Regions from separate parts of the Arthrobacter sp. P1_D4 genome, predicted to be linked through region 1. Evidence: riboswitches for the same ligand, from Rfam matches in the RefSeq annotation. Region 1 holds a riboswitch; each other region holds the start of a gene.
The links. A riboswitch is a leader RNA that binds a small molecule or an ion and turns the genes downstream of it on or off. The one in region 1 is predicted to bind S-adenosylmethionine.

Region 1 (3,959 bases):
GTTCTTGGTGTCCATCATCGGGAACGCGAAGAATCCCCACGTTCCGCCGAGGATGGCGCCGGCCATGTAGACCGGCTTGCGGCCGACGTTGTCCGAGAGCCTGCCGACCATCGGGATCACGGCGAAGTGGACGATGTGCGCCACAAGCAGCAGCAGCAGGATCCGCGAGGTGTCCGTCTGGACGATGACCTTCAGGTAAGTGATCGAGAAGGTGACCACAAGGTAGTAGAGAATGTTCTCGGCGAAGCGCAGACCCATGGCGGTGAAGACGCCGCGCGGGTAGCGGCGGAAGACCTCGGCCACGCCGTAGCCCTTGTGGCCGGCCTCGACCTCCTTGCGGGCCTCCAGGAAGATGGGGGCGTCCTGGACCTTGGTGCGGATGTAGTAGCCGACCAGCACGATCACGGCGGAGAGCCAGAAGGCTACGCGCCAGCCCCAGCTGAGGAAGTCGGCGGAGGACAACGTGGCGGAAAGGGTGAAGAGGACAGCCGTGGCCAGGAGGTTGCCCATCGGAACCGCCGACTGCGGCCAGCTTGCCCAGAATCCGCGGGACTTGCTCGGGCTGTGTTCGGCGACGAGAAGGACTGCGCCGCCCCATTCACCGCCAACGGCGAAGCCCTGGGCGAAGCGCAGGAAGACCAGCAGGGCCGGGGCCCAGTAGCCGATCTGCGCGAAGGTGGGCAGGCAGCCCATGGCGAAGGTGGCAACGCCGACAAGGATGATGCTCAGCTGGAGCAACTGCTTGCGGCCGAACTTGTCGCCGAAGTGGCCGAAGACGATGCCGCCGATCGGGCGGGCAATGAAGCCGACCGCGTAGGTGAGGAAAGCGGCGAGGATGCCATCCAGTTCCGAACCGGTGTTCGGGAAGAACAGCTTGCCGAACACAAGGGTGGCGGCGGAGGCGTAGAGGAAAAACTCGTACCACTCAACCACGGTGCCGGCCATGGAGGCCGCCACCACCTTCTTCAGGCCGGACGTTTTGACGTCGGTTTCTTCAGCGCGCCTTGCGGCGTTTTCCGTACTCATCGTGACTCCTTCGGCGTCTCCATCGACACCCTGTGGACCATTGGACTGAGGACGCTTGTGATTTAGGGCACAGGGCGTCATTCCCCATGAGTATGGACGCTCCGGCCCTCAGCCTCAACGGCCATTAGTGCAGAGCGCATCTGCAAAAATGCACAAGCGGGCCGGCCTAGTGGCTGAAGAAGGTCTCCCGGAGCTGCCCGCTGAGCTGGCCGATTTCGGTCAGGAAGCCGTCGTGGCCGATTGGCGCTTGAATGATATGCAGTTCCGGGCCGCCCGGCAGGGCCTCTGCCAGTTGACGGGACTGGGCCGGGAAATACAGGCGGTCCGAGTCCACGGCCGCCACCAGGAATTCTGCGGTGGCCGGGGCCAGTGCCTCCCCGAGACCTCCGCGCCCCCGGCAGACATCGTGGCTCATGAGGGCTTCGGTGATCGCGATGTAGCTGTTCGCGTCGAAACGCCGGGCCAGTTTGCTGCCCTGGTGGTCCAGGTAGCTTTCCACCTGATAGCGCCCGCGTCCGGCCAGCGATCCGGCTTCCAGGGGCGTCTCGGACTCTTGGGCGTTGCGGCCAAACCGGCCGTCCAGTTCGGCCGCTGAGCGGTAGGTGATGTGCGCGATGCGGCGGGCGAGGGCGAGCCCCGACTCGGGTTCCGGGCCGCCGTAGTAGTCCCCGCCCCTGAAGTGGGGGTCCTGGCGGATGGCCAGCGTCTGTGCCTGCGCGAAGGCAATCTGTTCGGCAGTGCTGCTGGCGCCGACGGAAATCACGGCGCAGCGCCGGACCCGGCCGGGAAACGTGACGGCCCATTCAAGGGCCCGCGCGCCGCCGAGCGAGCCGCCCAGCACCGCGTACCAGCTGCCGATGCCCAGGGCATCGGCCAGCCGCGCCTCGGCGGCGGCGGTGTCCCGCAGGGTGACCAGCGGGAACCGCGATCCCCAGGGGCGCCCGTCGGGGGCCGGGGTGGAAGGTCCGGTGGATCCGTAGCAGCCGCCCAGGATGTTGATCGAAACGACGAAGTACTTGTCCGTGTCCACGGGAGCCCCGGGTCCGGCGAGCTGTTCCCACCAGCCGGGCTCCCCGCTCTCGCCGCGGGTCACGTGTGTGTCGCCGGTCAGGGCGTGTTCAATGAGCACTGCGTTGGAGGCGTCCGCGTTCAGGGTCCCCCACGTCTCGTAGGCGAGCACCACATCCGGCAACGGAGTCCCGGATTCGAGCTGCAGATCACCGATCCTGACGAACTGGACGGTCCCGTCAGGGGTCCGGGATGGTTTGGTTTCGGGAACACCCGTGCGGGTGACGGCAATCGTCATGTGAGGACCTATCTTCGCGCTTGCCCGCCGTCAGCTGACCGGCAGGCCAGGTCTTCACCCGGGGCACCCCGCCGCAAAAGGAGGGTTGCCGGCCAGCAAGCCGGGGCTGTCGCTGGCACTCATGACCTGGTACGAGTCTACGAAACAGGGTGCGGAAATCACGAAGATTATGACTTCCATGTGACAGCCGGACCCGTCAGCACCGCAGTTTCCCCACCTTTGACAGCCGTGACCGGCGGGTCGCGCCGAAGTGCCGGCGATTCCCGGCGTCATGCCAGCAAGGTGGGGAAATTCCGCGTGGGCTTCCGTCTAGGCGGTCTTGGCCGCGCGGAATCCGGCGTCGAGGTCCGCCAGGATGTCGTCAATATGCTCCAGTCCCACCGAAAGCCGCACCAGCCCGGGATTCACCCCGGCGATCACCTGCTGTTCGGGCGAGAGCTGGCTGTGGGTGGTCGACGCCGGATGGATCACCAGCGACCGGACATCGCCGATGTTCGCGACGTGCGAGTGCAGTTCGAGGGCATCGACGAACCGCTTGCCGGCCTCCGCTCCCCCGGCGATGTTGAACGCCACGACGGCGCCTGTCCCCTTGGGCCCGTACTTGCGGCCGCGCTCGTACCAGGGGCTGGACGGCAGCCCGGCGTAGGCGACCGATTCGACGTCGTCCCGCCCCTCCAGCCATTGCGCCACCTTCGTGGCGTTGGCCACGTGGCGCTCGACGCGCAGGCTCAGCGTTTCGATGCCCTGGGCGATGAGGAAGGCGTTGAACGGGGACACCGCGGAGCCGAGGTCGCGCAGGAGCTGGACCCGGGCCTTGAGGATGTAGGAGAGGTTCGCGCCCAGCGCGCCGTCGGCTCCGAGGTCGCGGGCGTAAACCAGGCCGTTGTAGGTGGGGTCCGGGGTGTTGAAGCCGGGGAACCGCTCCGGGTCTTTCCCGAAGTCGAAGTTGCCGGAGTCCACGATCACGCCGGCGATTGCGGCGCCGTGCCCGCCGAGGTACTTGGTGGCCGAATGGACCACGATGTCCGCGCCCCACTCGATCGGCCGGATCAGGTAGGGGGTGGAGAGCGTGTTGTCGACCACCAGCGGCACGCCGGCCTCGTGCGCCACGCGGGAGACGCCCTCGATGTCCAGGACGTCCTGGCGGGGGTTGGAGACCACTTCGCCGAAAAACAGCTTGGTGTTGGGCTGGACGGCGTCCCGCCACTGGTCCAGGTTGTCCGGGTCCGCCACGAAGGTCACGGAGATGCCGAACTTCTTCAGCGTGTGCGCGAGCAGGTTGTAGGTTCCGCCGTAGAGGCTGGGGCTGGCCACCACATGGTCCCCGGCCTCGGCGATGTTGAGGATCGCGAACGTCTCGGCGGCCTGGCCGGAGCTGAGCAGCAGCGCCGCGAGGCCTCCTTCCAGGCTGGCGACGCGCTGTTCGACGGCGTCCTGGGTCGGGTTGCCGATCCGGGTGTAGATGGGCGCGAGCTCGGCGAGCGCGAAGCGGTTCGCGGCGCTTTCGGCGCTGGGGAACACGAACGACGTCGTCTGGTAGATGGGCAGGGAACGCGCGCCGGTGGCGCTGTCCGGCTCCTGGCCGGCGTGGATCTGGCGGGTTTCAAAGGACCAGGCATTGGACATT
Region 2 (3,959 bases), on a different contig from region 1:
TCTCCGCCGCGGACCTGGCGGCCGGGCTGGAGGCGTCTGTCTACGGCGGGGCGGCCGCCGTCGCCGTCACACCATCCAGCATGCTCGACGACGACGCCTGGCGGGCGCTCAAGGCGGCCTGGGCCTGAGCGGCCATGGCCCCGGACCTGCTTAAGGGCCTGGACCTGCTTGAGGGCCTGGACCTGCTTGAGGGCCTGGACCTGCTTGAGTGCCTAGACCTGCTTGAGCGCCTGGCCGAGGTCGCGGATCAGGTCCTCGACGTCCTCCAGCCCCACCGAAAGCCGGACCACGCCGTCGCTGAGCCCGATCGCCGCGCGGCCTTCCGGGCCCATCGCGCGGTGCGTGGTGGTGGCCGGGTGCGTGATAAGCGTCTTGGCATCGCCCAGGTTGTTGGAGATGTCGATGATCCGCAGCGCGTCCAGGAGTGCGAACGCGGCCTGCTTCGCCGTGCGCCCGGGGGAGGGCTGCAGTTCCAGGGTGAGCACGGTCCCGCCGGCCTTCATCTGCTGCACTGCGAGCGGGTACTGCGGGTGGGACGGCAGCAGCGGGTACTTTACCCAGCCGACCGCAGGCTGTCCCTCGAGCCATTCGGCCAGCCGCAGCGCGGAGGCCGAGGAATGGTTGACGCGCAGGGCCATGGTCTCCAGGCCCTTGGTGAGCACCCAGGCGTTGAACGCCGAAAGCGCCGGACCGGTGTGCCGCATGAGCTGCTTGACGGGCCCGTCGATGAATTCCTTGGTGCCCAGGATGGCTCCGCCCAGGACGCGGCCCTGGCCGTCGATGTGCTTGGTGCCGGAGTAGACCACCACGTCCGCGCCGAGGTCGCCGCAGCGCTGGAGCAGCGGGGTGGCGAAGACGTTGTCAACCACCACCGTGGCGCCGGCCGCGTGCGCCAGTTTGCTCACGGCGGCGATGTCCACGATTTCCTGCATCGGGTTCGACGGCGACTCGAAGAACACCGCGGTGGTCGGCACGGACAGCGCGGACTGCCACTGCTCCAGGTCCGGACCGTCTACGAAGACCGTCTCGACACCCCAGCGCGGCAGGATTTCGTTGAGGATCACGAAGCACGAGCCAAACAGCGAGCGGGCCGCGACCACCCGGTCGCCGGCCGCCAGCAGCGCGCCCAGGGCGGTGAAGACGGCGGACATGCCGGACGCCGTCGCGAAACACGCCTCCGTTCCCTCGAGCAGCCGCAGCCGCTCCTGGAAGGTGGCGACGGAGGGGTTGCCGTAGCGGGAGTAGACGAAGCGCTCGTCCTCCCCGGTGAAGGCGCGCTCGGCGGCGGCCGCGGACTCGTAGACGAATCCTGAGTTGAGGAAGATCGGCTCGGTGGTCTCCTGGAAGCCGGTGCGGTCAAGGCCGCCACGGACAGCCTGGGTGTCGGCCGCCCAGCCGGCGGCGTCGGGATTGAAAGTCACTTAGATCTTTCCGAGGTTGGTGGGCAGGCCGCGGTTCTTCCAGCCATTGACGGTGCGTTCGCCAAAGCGGTCGGTCTCGCCTTCGAAGCCCTCAAGGACGTTGTACGAGGTGTAGCCGGCGGCCGTCGCGGCCGTCGCGGCGCCGATCGACCGGGCACCGGAACGGCAAAGGAACACCAGTTCGACGGCGGTGTCCGCCGGCGCCTGCTGCCTTAGCTGTTCCACGAAGTGCGGGTTCGGCGTGCCGCCGGCAAGGTTCCACTGGATGAAGAGCGGATCGTTGCGGCTCTCGCCCGCGGCCGCGGTGTCCGGGATGCCGATGTGGGCCCATTCGCCTTCGGTCCGGACATCCACCAGGATGGCTCCGGCCTCCAGCTTGGCCCACGCCTCCTGCGGGCTGAGGTCTCCGGCGTAGCTCATGCGTGGCCCGCGAAGGCTCCGTCGGCGCCAAATTCGTCGGCGTCGAGCTCATCAACCGCATTGGCCACGGCGGCGTCCGCACTGGCAATCGCGGCCGGCAGGACCAGCGCCTGCGCCACGATCACGGTGCTTCCGTTGAAGCTGGCGGCGGGGCTTCCATGCAGCACGTAGCCCTCGGCCAGGGCGGCTGACACCCGCTCGCAAAAGGCGCGGTCATCCGCGCCGGTGAACAGGCGGTAAGCCAGCCTCTCCGCGCCGGGTGCTGAACCGGGTGTGGCTGTTGTGGGTATTGACGTCTCGGGCACGACGGATCTCCTCTTTCACGCTTGCAGCTCGAATTCTCGAATGCCGAGTATTCACCTGAGGCACCCCGCCGCGAAAGGGAGGGTTGCCGACCGGCCAGTCAGGGCTTGGCACCGGTTCTCATTACTCCCCAAAAACGTAACACCTGCGACGCCGGCCCGCACCGCCGCCGTCGTCATGTTCCGTAACCGGACCGCGGCCCGGGCGAGTAGTGGCGGGCTCCAGTTTCGGGTACAGCCCACTCGTGTCTGCCGGGACGTTTCGCCGTCTACTGGGGGGATTAGGTCCGACGAGTCGGCCGGAGCTGCAGGTGATTCGAGCAATGTGTGAATCGAGCAGTCCCGGAATCGACTCGCCTGTCCATCAACAAGCTGTCTGGGAATCGGTGGCTGGAACGGTCGGAGCCGCAGCCGCGGTCCGGCCGGTGACGGCGGAATGGAGCAATCGTGGGCCCGCGCATACTCGTTACCGGGATTACAAGCGCCGCCGGACGGGCCGTCGCGGCCCAGCTCGAAGCCCGGGGCCTCCCGTACCTCGGCTCCGACGCCCGCGCCGACACCCGCCAGGCCGGGGAGGCTCCCGCCGCCGCGGTCAGGCTCCTGCCGGCGACGAACCCGGACATGGTCCTGGACCTGCGCCGGGTGGTGGACCGCGAAGCCATCAACGTCATCATTCCGACCCTCACCGTGGAGCTCCCGGTCCTGGCCGCGGCCCGCGCCGGATTCGCCCAGGACGTGCGGATCATCGTGGCCGACCCCGCCGCGGTGGCCCTCGCCAACGACCACCTGTTCACCACCTGGGCGCTGCAAGCCGCCGGCATCCCGGTGCCCCGGTTCGCGGTTCCGGGCGACCTCGCCGCCGCGCCGGCATCCCTCGCCGGCCTCAGCGGCCCCGTGGTGGTCAAGCCTCGGGTCTTCAAAGGCTCCCATGGTGTCCACCTGCTGGCCGGAACCGGCTCCGTTAGCTGGAAGAACATGCCGGCGGGGCAACTGGTCCAGGAATTTATCCCGGGTGCCGACTATGTGTGCCTGGTGTTCGGCACCCCGGCACGCAACGCGATGGCGCCGGTGGCGGTGGTCCTCGAGAAGACCAGGACTCCGTATGGACGCGCCGGCAGCGACGAGGTCAGCCGCAGGGTGCCGGCGAACCAGGCCGGGGATGTGCGCAAGCTGGGCCTGGCCGCCGTCCGCACGCTCGGGCTGGCCGGGCCGGTCCAGGTCCAAATCCGCCGCCGCACCGACGGAACGCCCATGGTGCTGGGTGTCTGCGCGACCCTGGGGGAGAACAGCACCTGGGCCCCGGAAATGCTCGACGCCGTGCTCGCAACGTTCATGCTCCCGGCGTTCAACCCGGCCTCGTTCCGCCGGTGCCCGGCAGTGCCCGCGGACGCCCTGGGGTGAGCGTTCCTATTCGATGGTCGCGAAGAGGGCGTTGAGTTCGGCAGTGAGCTGGCGCCGGAGTTCCGGGGTGCCGATTTCCTGCCCGTCGATGTGGTTCACCGGGGCCAGGAGCCGGATGCTGGAGATCAGCCAGACCGCGTCGGCGTCCAGCAGGTCCTTCGGCTCCAGCGGGCCGTAGCCCAGCTCCCAGCCGGCGGCCTTGGCGGCGGTGAACAGGGCGCCCTGTGACGTGCCGGGCAGGATGCCGCTGTCCAGCTGGGGCGTGATGAGCCGCCGGACGGTGCGGACTCCGCCGGCGCCGTCGTCCGAGGTTTCCAGGTGGGCCAGCAGAACGGTCGACGTCGGACCCTCCAGCACCCTGCCGTCCGCGGACGTGAAGATGACGTCGTCGGCGCCCTGCCGGTGGGCGTAGCGC
Region 3 (3,959 bases), on a different contig from region 1:
CACTGACCCGCGGATGGAAGCGCAGGAAACCAAGGAACTGGGCACCGTTTCCTAGCCGGACCGGCAACGGGGCGGCGGCGCCGAGCCGCGGCCTCCCGCCCGGCAGCCGGGTTTGACGGTAGTTTGGAACCATGAGCCAACCAGCTTCGAGCTACAACGATGACCTGCGCCTTGCCCATGTACTGGCAGATTCGGTCGATTCCCAGACCATGAGCCGCTTCAAGGCGCTCGACCTTCGGATCGAGACGAAGCCCGACCTCACACCCGTCACCGATGCCGACAAGTCCGCGGAAGAGGCCATCCGCGGCCAGCTCTCCCGGTCACGTCCGCGTGACGCGGTCCTGGGCGAAGAGTTCGGCAGCTCGGGCCACGGTTCCCGCCGGTGGATCATCGACCCGATCGACGGCACGAAGAACTTTGTCCGCGGCGTCCCGGTCTGGGCCACCCTGATCGCCCTCGTCGATGAGGGCGAGCCGGTGGTCGGCGTCGTCAGCGCGCCGGCACTGGGCAAGCGCTGGTGGGCCGCCAAGGGTGCAGGCGCCTACACCGGCCGCTCGCTCGCCGCCGCCACACGGTTGAAGGTATCCAACGTCTCCAATCTCGAGGACGCGTCGCTGTCCTACTCCAGCCTTGGCGGCTGGAAGGAACGCGGGAACCTGGATGAGTTCCTGGGCCTGACCGAGGAAGTGTGGCGGACCCGCGCCTACGGTGACTTCTGGTCGTACTGCCTCGTGGCCGAGGGAGCCGTGGACATCGCCTGCGAACCCGAGCTGAATCTCTACGACATGGCCGCCCTGGTGCCGATCGTGACCGAGGCCGGCGGCCGCTTCACCTCGCTCGAAGGCGAGGACGGCCCCTTCGGCGGCAACGCCCTGGCCACCAATTCGATCCTGCACTCGGAAGTCCTCAAGCGTCTCAACCCCGGACTCGACGACCTCTTCCAGGCCCACCCGAACAACTGATCCGCGCCCGTAATAATCCGCTTCACAATCGGCGGCCGCCTTTTCCCCGGCTGCGCCGATGTCCTACGCTCGATGCAGGTCACGAGTGCCAGCGCTAAACCCCGGTTTGCTGGCCGGCAACCCTCCAGTCGCGGTGGGGTGCCCCGGGTGACGACCTGGCCGGTCCGGAACGGACCCGGCAAGCGCGGATTCCCACGGTGTGGGGTCCTGTTCGAGTGAGGTCCCATGACAACTGCCATTTTCCCCGTTGCCCCTGAATTCCATGCACGGCTTGCCCTCGCGGCCCGCCCGCTGGCAGCCGTCACCGGGGCCGAGATCCAGGCCCCGCTGATCACCGGCGGCCACGCGCGCTACGCCAACCTCGACTACGGCGCCTCTGCCCCGGCCCTGTCCGTGGTCTCGGCCTACCTGAACGAAATCCTGCCGTACTACGCAAGCGTGCACCGTGGCGCCGGCTACGCATCGCAGATCAGCACCTCCGTCTACGAGAACGCTCGGGACATCGTGCGGGACTTCGTGGGCGGCCGGCCCGGCGATTCCGTGATCTTCACGCGCAACACCACCGATTCCCTGAACCTGCTGGCCGGCTGCCTGCCGCTGCGCGACGGGCGGCCCGCGGGCGAGGTCCTCTACCTCGACATCGAACACCACGCCAACCTCCTGCCCTGGCAGAATGTCCCGCACCGCAGCGTCGTGGCCGCCGCCACCCTCGCGGCCACCGTGGACCGCCTGCGCGACGAACTCGCCCGCGGCGGCGTCAGCCTGCTGGCCGTCACTGGCGCCTCCAACGTCACCGGGGAGATCCTCCCGATCCGGACCCTGGCCGCACTGGCGCACGAATACGGCGCCAGGATCGTTGTCGACGCCGCGCAGCTCGCCCCGCACCGGCGGATCAATATCGCCGCGGACGACGTCGATTACCTCGCCTTCTCGGGGCACAAGCTGTACGCCCCGTTCGGCGCCGGCGTGCTGGTGGGGCGGACGGACTGGCTCGACGCCGGCACCCCGCACCTGGCCGGCGGCGGCGCGGTCCGCGATGCCCGGCTCGACTCCGTCAGCTGGACCACAGGACCCGCCCGGCACGAGGGCGGCTCGCCGAACGTCCTCGGTGCGGCGGCCCTCGCCCGCGCCACCCAGGTCATTGCAGCCCTGGACTCGGAGCAGTGGCAGGCCCACGAGGACGCCATCCGGTCCTTCCTCGTCGAGGGCCTCCAGGGCATCGAAGGGGTAACCGTGCACCGGATCTTTGCCGATTCTGCTTCCGATTCTTCCTCCGCTTCTTCCACTGGAGGCGATCAGCCGGACACCGGCACGATCGGCGTCGTGAACTTTTCCGTGGCAGGCTACGACGCCGGACTGGTGGCCGCCTACCTGTCGGCCGAACACGGCATTGGCCTGCGCGACGGCCGCTTCTGCGCCCACCCGCTGCTCAAGCGGCTCGGCCTGCCCGCCGGCTCCCTGCGGGCCAGCTTCGGCCTCGGCTCACGACTGGAGGACGCCGAACGCCTGCTGGCCGGCCTGCAGCAGCTGCGGCAAAACGGACTCGGCTGGGATTACGTGGTGGACGCCGGGCGCTGGGTGCCGGCCAACGATACCCGCAGCTACCCCCACTGGGCGCCGAACACCCCGGGCACGGCCGGCGCTGCGCCCTGCACCCTCGACTAGCGCAGGACCGGGGCCCGGCGCGGGTGCGGTAAATTCGAAAGGTATCTGTAACAAGCAGGACCTTCCCGAAGGAGATCGCACGTGGCAAGCGCCGGACCCAGGCTCCACAGCGGACCGAAGCTGCACAGCGAGCGGCGCCAGGAACTCGGACAAAGCTTCCAGGACGGCGGCGAGCACTATGAACGCGTCCGCCCCGGCTATCCGCAGGAGTCGGCCGACTGGCTGGTCCGGGCGGGAGCCAGGGACGCCGCGGACATTGGCGCGGGCACCGGGAAGTTCACTTCCCTTTTGGCAGAACGCGGACTGGCCACGGTGGCCGTGGACCCCTCTGCCGACATGCTTGAGCAGTTGCGCCGGACCCTGCCGGACGTCACCGCCATCGAGGGCAGCGCCGAGGACACCGGTCTCGAGCCGGAGTCCTTTGACCTGGTCACGGTTGCCCAGGCGTGGCACTGGTGCGACCCAGGCCTGGCCTGCGCCGAGATTGCCCGGATCCTGCGGCCGCACGGCGTGCTGGGCCTGATCTGGAACCAGCTGGACACCAGCGTGCCCTGGGTGCACCGGCTCTCCCGGATCATGCACGCCGGGGACGTCCACAAGCCACACTTCCGTCCGGCCGTGGGCCCCGAGTTCACCGGACTGGAGAGCCACCTGACGCGCTGGGAGGATTCCGTCACGGCGGAGGACATCCAGGAGCTGGCCAAGTCCCGCAGCTACTATCTCGCGGCATCGGACTCCACCCGGGCCAAGGTCACAGCCAACCTCGCCTGGTACCTGCACGAGCACCTGGGGCACACCCCAGGCGAGGTGCTCCGGCTGCCCTACCTGACCCAGACGTGGCGGGCCTTCCGGGCCTGATGCACGCTCACCCCGGATTCCCCCGGATTGCACGCAGCGCCCGCCAGGCCTATTGTTTCGGTATGCCTAATAATTTCTTATAGGCACACGAAACTTTGACACCGGCTGTTTTCCGGCCGGCGCCGATCATCGCGTCAACGCCGACGCGCCAATCACAGGAGCTGGCAGTGCTGGAGCTAACGGGACACGGGCAACCGGCGCAGGACGCCCCCACTTACAAACACCCGGGTGCCCGGAGGGCGCTGATCGGCCTGTTGGGACCGGCCTTCGTGGCGTCGATCGCCTACGTGGACCCCGGAAACGTGGCCGCCAACCTGACCGCCGGAGCGCAGTACGGCTACCTGCTGGTGTGGGTCCTCGTGGCCGCCAACGTCATGGCCGTCCTCGTCCAGTACCAGTCCGCCAAGCTCGGGATCGTCACGGGCAAGAGCCTTCCGGAGATCCTTGGTGAACGGCTCAAGCCGTTCTGGCGCC
Region 4 (3,959 bases), on a different contig from region 1:
CACGAAGGCGCTGATCAGCAGGCGGGGGCGGGGTCCGTCGAAACGGGTACTGGGTGTTGAAGTCATGGGGTGCTTTCCGCTGTGGGAGGTGGGACGATGGTGCTGCCGGCGCTCAGAGGCGCTTGTCCAGGCGCCGGGCAACATAGGATCCGCCCAGCTGAACGATGGTGACCAGCAGGATCATCAGGACTATGGCGGTGATCATGAGCGGTGTCTCGTAGCGGTAATAGCCGTACCGGATGGCGAAGTCGCCGATTCCGCCGCCGCCCACCAGGCCGGCCATCGCCGAGTAGGAGATGAAGCTGACGGTCATGATGGTGATGGAGCTGACGAGTCCGGGCTTCGCCTCCACAATCAGGACGTCCCGGACGATCTGGGACCGGCTGGCGCCCATGGACCGTGCCGCTTCGACCACTCCGCCGCCGAGCTGGCTCAGGTTCTGTTCCACGAAGCGGGCGAAATACGGAATGGCGTTGAGGGTCAGCGGGACAATGACGGCGGCCGTGCCGATGGTCGTGCCGACAATGAACCTAGTCACGGGAATGATTGCGATCAGCAGGATCAGGAACGGGAACGAGCGGAGCAGGTTGACCAGCCCGTCCAGGACCCGGTGCAGCTTTGGCCTGTGCTTGAGCCCGTTGGGACCGATGGTGTAGAGCAGGACACCCAGCGGTGTCCCGAGCAGCACCGCCAGCGGGATGGCCACCAGCAGCATGGTGAGGGTCTGCCCCATGGCGACGCCGATTTCGGGCAGGACTTCCAGGATGCGGTCAAACATTGATCAGGCCCTCCGACGCGGCTGTGGTGTGGGCGCCCCTCCCGGAGCGGTCCAGCTGGATCTCATCGGAGACCAGGTAGCGGCCGATCGACGTCGCCGGGTGGAAGCCGGGGCGTTGGAGTTCGGCGAGGTCGAACTGCTCCACGACCCGGCCTTCTTCCATGACCGCGACGTTGTCCGCGATGGCCTTGATGACATTCATCTCGTGGGTGACCACCACGATTGTGATGCCGAATTCGGCGTTGACGTCGGCCAGGTACTGCAGGACCGATGACGTCGTCCGGGGATCCACGGCCGACGTCGGCTCGTCGCAGAGCAGCACTTTGGGCCCGGTGGCGAGGGCGCGGGCGATCGCCACCCGCTGTTTCTGGCCCCCGGAGAGTTTGGCCGGATACGTTCCCGCTTTGTCGGCGAGGTCCACGATTTCCAGGGTTTCGGCGGCCCGCCGCCGGCGTTCCGCCTTCCCCACGCCGGCGAACTTCAGGGACAGCTCCACATTTTCCTGGGCTGTGAGGTTGTTGAGGAGATTGAAGTGCTGGAAAATCATGCCGATGTCGTGCCGCTTGGTCCGCAGCTCGGCGTCGGACAGGGTCACCAGGTCCACGCCGTCCACCAGGACGCGGCCCGACGTCGGGCGCTCGAGGAGGTTGATGTTGCGCAGCAGCGTGGATTTGCCGGCGCCGGAGAACCCGATGATGCCCTGGATGGTGCCCCGCCTGATGTGCAGGCTGACGTCATCGACGGCCGTGAAAGGTCCCGCGGCCGAGGCGAATGACGTGCTGACGTTCTGGATCTCGATCACAGGCCCCCACCTGCTCGGGGCCGCGGCGCTGCCGCTGTCTGCGTGTTCATGATTTCCTCCGGGCTCGCCCGAGGAAAGCCCTGGGTCCTGGCTTCCGGGCAGCGCTGAGCGAAGCCGGGGAGCCTCAGAACACAGTGGTTCTCCATCGGTCCTGGCGGTAGCACCGTCCTCAAAGGAGGGGGTTGCTGCGGCGTCACGGAGCCAGATCTCTCAGCCGCTCGGGATGGTTACGAGTCCATCTCACACGGCATGAGGCCGGATACGGAAAAAGCCGGTCACATTTTGTAACCGACTCTTCCCGATCTGTTGATCGTCATTCCCGGGCCGTCAGATGCCCACGCGCCAGCCTTCGCGGGCGGGGCACGCGTTCACGACGACGTCCAGCCCGGCGGCCTTCGCGCGGTCCGTCGCGGCGTCATCGAAGACGCCCAGCTGCAGCCAGACGGCCTTGGCACCTACCGCGATGGCCTCGTCTATGACTGCGCCCACCCTGTGGGAGTTGACGAAGCAGTCCACGACGTCGATCGGGTGCTTCTCCGCCGGGATGTCAGTCAGGGAACGGTACCCCTTCTCGCCGTGGACGTCGTCGCCGGGCAGGTTGACCGGGATGATTTCCATGCCCATCCGGTCCCGGACATAGAGGGAGACCTCATACGCCGAGCGCCATTCGTTGGTGGTGAGGCCGACCACCGCCCACGTGCCTTTGGTTCGCATGAGGCGGTCAATGACTGCCGGATCGTTAACATGGGCCATGCATCAACCATACTCCTGCGACCTTTCCGGACAATTGCCGAATAAATGAATGATTTGGGCCGGACGCATGCCGGGTGAACGAATATTACGGCGCTCCCGCACGCCGATTTTGCGGAATCGTGCATCTGAAGTTCTAGTAGGTAGTGACCATCCCGAGCGGCCGAGAGACCTGGATCGATGACGCCGCAGCAACCCCCCGGTGACGTGAGACGACCATTCCCACGCAACCGCTCCGCCCTCCTTCGGTGATATTCGAGGGCGCCGGAGCAACCAAGGGGTGCTACTGCCAGGACCGATGGAGTGCAGCAATGACCCCTGAGAATTCTTCCGCTCTGCCCACCTTTGCCCGGACTGCGTCCGAGGCATTCCCACAAACCACTTCGGACGCGACGGCGAACGAAGCAGGGCTGCGTGACGCGCCCGGCTCCTCTCGCGGCTCTTCGGGATGGTCCCTGAACGAGCCCACGGACGGCGCAGTGCACGGCGTCCCCGCCGACGGGCCGGCGCGTCACCGCAGCACCACCTCCGGAGACCACCCTCCCCGGCACGGCGCCGCCGCGACCGCGGGTACTGTCCAGGCAGAGACGGTTGCGTTCTGGGAAACCCAGGCTCTCCGCCTCGACTGGGCGGACCTGCCTGGCGGCGCAACGGAGCAAACCAAGCCCTGGCACACCGCGCACCGCCGGGTCCCTGCCGACGTCGTGGCCGGCACCGGACCGCAGATCACCTGGTTCGAAGGGGGCAGGCTCAATGTCGCCTACAACTGCGTCGACCGCCACGTAGCGGCGGGGCGTGGAGACAAGGTGGCCCTGCACTTTGAGGGCGAGCCCGGCGACCGCCGCGCCGTCACCTACGCCGAACTCCAGCGCGAGGTTTCCAAAGCCGCCAATGCCCTCCTGGATCTCGGTATCACCAAGGGCGACCGGGTGGTCATCTACCTCCCCGTCATCCCCGAAACCGTGATCATCACCCTCGCAGTGGCCCGGATCGGCGCGATCCATTCCTTGGTCTTCGGCGGGTTCTCCGCCGAGGCCCTGAAGTTCCGGGTGGAGGACACCGGCGCCAAGCTCCTGGTCACCACCGACGGCCAGTTCCGCCGCGGCACCGCCGTGCCGGTCAAGGACAACGCGGACGCCGCCGTCGCCGGCGACAACGCCATCGAACACGTCCTGGTGGTCAACCGGACCACTCCCGCGGACGAGCTGGACACCGTCCCGATGACCGCCGGCCGCGACGTGTGGTGGCACGACGCCGTCGGGCGGGCCTCCGAGACTCACGAAGCCGAGGCGTTCGACGCCGAGACGCCGCTGTTCATCATGTACACCTCCGGCACCACCGGCAAGCCCAAGGGCCTGGTCCACACCTCCGGCGGGTACCTCACACAGGCGTCATGGAGCTTCGAGCACCTGTTCAGCAACCCCGACCCTGCGCTGCGGGAGAAGGACGTGCACTGGTGCACGGCCGACCTCGCCTGGGTCACCGCGCACACCTACGAGCTCTACGGCCCGCTCTCCAACGGCGCCACGCAGGTCATCTTCGAGGGCACGCCCAACACCCCGCACCCGGGCCGGCACTTTGAGATCATCGAACGGTACGGGGTCACGCAGTATTACACCGCGCCCACCC

Region 2: another riboswitch for S-adenosylmethionine. It lies ahead of AC1D0A_RS12340 (DUF1737 domain-containing protein); the one in region 1 lies ahead of metX (homoserine O-acetyltransferase MetX).
Region 3: another riboswitch for S-adenosylmethionine. It lies ahead of AC1D0A_RS17900 (aminotransferase class V-fold PLP-dependent enzyme); the one in region 1 lies ahead of metX (homoserine O-acetyltransferase MetX).
Region 4: another riboswitch for S-adenosylmethionine. It lies ahead of AC1D0A_RS13430 (methionine ABC transporter ATP-binding protein); the one in region 1 lies ahead of metX (homoserine O-acetyltransferase MetX).

Annotation. Positions count from the first base shown of each region.
Region 1 covers NZ_JBFUAU010000008.1:98,334-102,292, reverse strand. Annotated here, with positions in the region: gene AC1D0A_RS09135 (MFS transporter) at 1-1,026, opposite strand, end outside; gene metX (homoserine O-acetyltransferase MetX) at 1,193-2,332, opposite strand; SAM riboswitch class IV at 2,344-2,459, opposite strand; gene AC1D0A_RS09125 (bifunctional o-acetylhomoserine/o-acetylserine sulfhydrylase) at 2,642-3,958, opposite strand.
Region 2 covers NZ_JBFUAU010000011.1:92,995-96,953, forward strand. Annotated here, with positions in the region: gene AC1D0A_RS12325 (hypothetical protein) at 1-128, shown strand, start outside; gene AC1D0A_RS12330 (O-succinylhomoserine sulfhydrylase) at 213-1,421, opposite strand; gene AC1D0A_RS12335 (rhodanese-like domain-containing protein) at 1,422-1,841, opposite strand; gene AC1D0A_RS12340 (DUF1737 domain-containing protein) at 1,838-2,146, opposite strand; SAM riboswitch class IV at 2,159-2,272, opposite strand; gene AC1D0A_RS12345 (ATP-grasp domain-containing protein) at 2,591-3,544, shown strand; gene AC1D0A_RS12350 (aminodeoxychorismate lyase) at 3,551-3,959, opposite strand, start outside.
Region 3 covers NZ_JBFUAU010000018.1:97,510-101,468, reverse strand. Annotated here, with positions in the region: gene rsgA (ribosome small subunit-dependent GTPase A) at 1-55, shown strand, start outside; gene hisN (histidinol-phosphatase) at 132-962, shown strand; SAM riboswitch class IV at 1,040-1,153, shown strand; gene AC1D0A_RS17900 (aminotransferase class V-fold PLP-dependent enzyme) at 1,188-2,627, shown strand; gene AC1D0A_RS17895 (class I SAM-dependent methyltransferase) at 2,709-3,485, shown strand; gene AC1D0A_RS17890 (Nramp family divalent metal transporter) at 3,653-3,959, shown strand, end outside.
Region 4 covers NZ_JBFUAU010000013.1:5,914-9,872, reverse strand. Annotated here, with positions in the region: gene AC1D0A_RS13440 (LLM class flavin-dependent oxidoreductase) at 1-66, opposite strand, end outside; gene AC1D0A_RS13435 (methionine ABC transporter permease) at 113-778, opposite strand; gene AC1D0A_RS13430 (methionine ABC transporter ATP-binding protein) at 771-1,580, opposite strand; SAM riboswitch class I at 1,720-1,810, opposite strand; gene AC1D0A_RS13425 (CoA-binding protein) at 1,908-2,333, opposite strand; gene acs (acetate--CoA ligase) at 2,642-3,959, shown strand, end outside.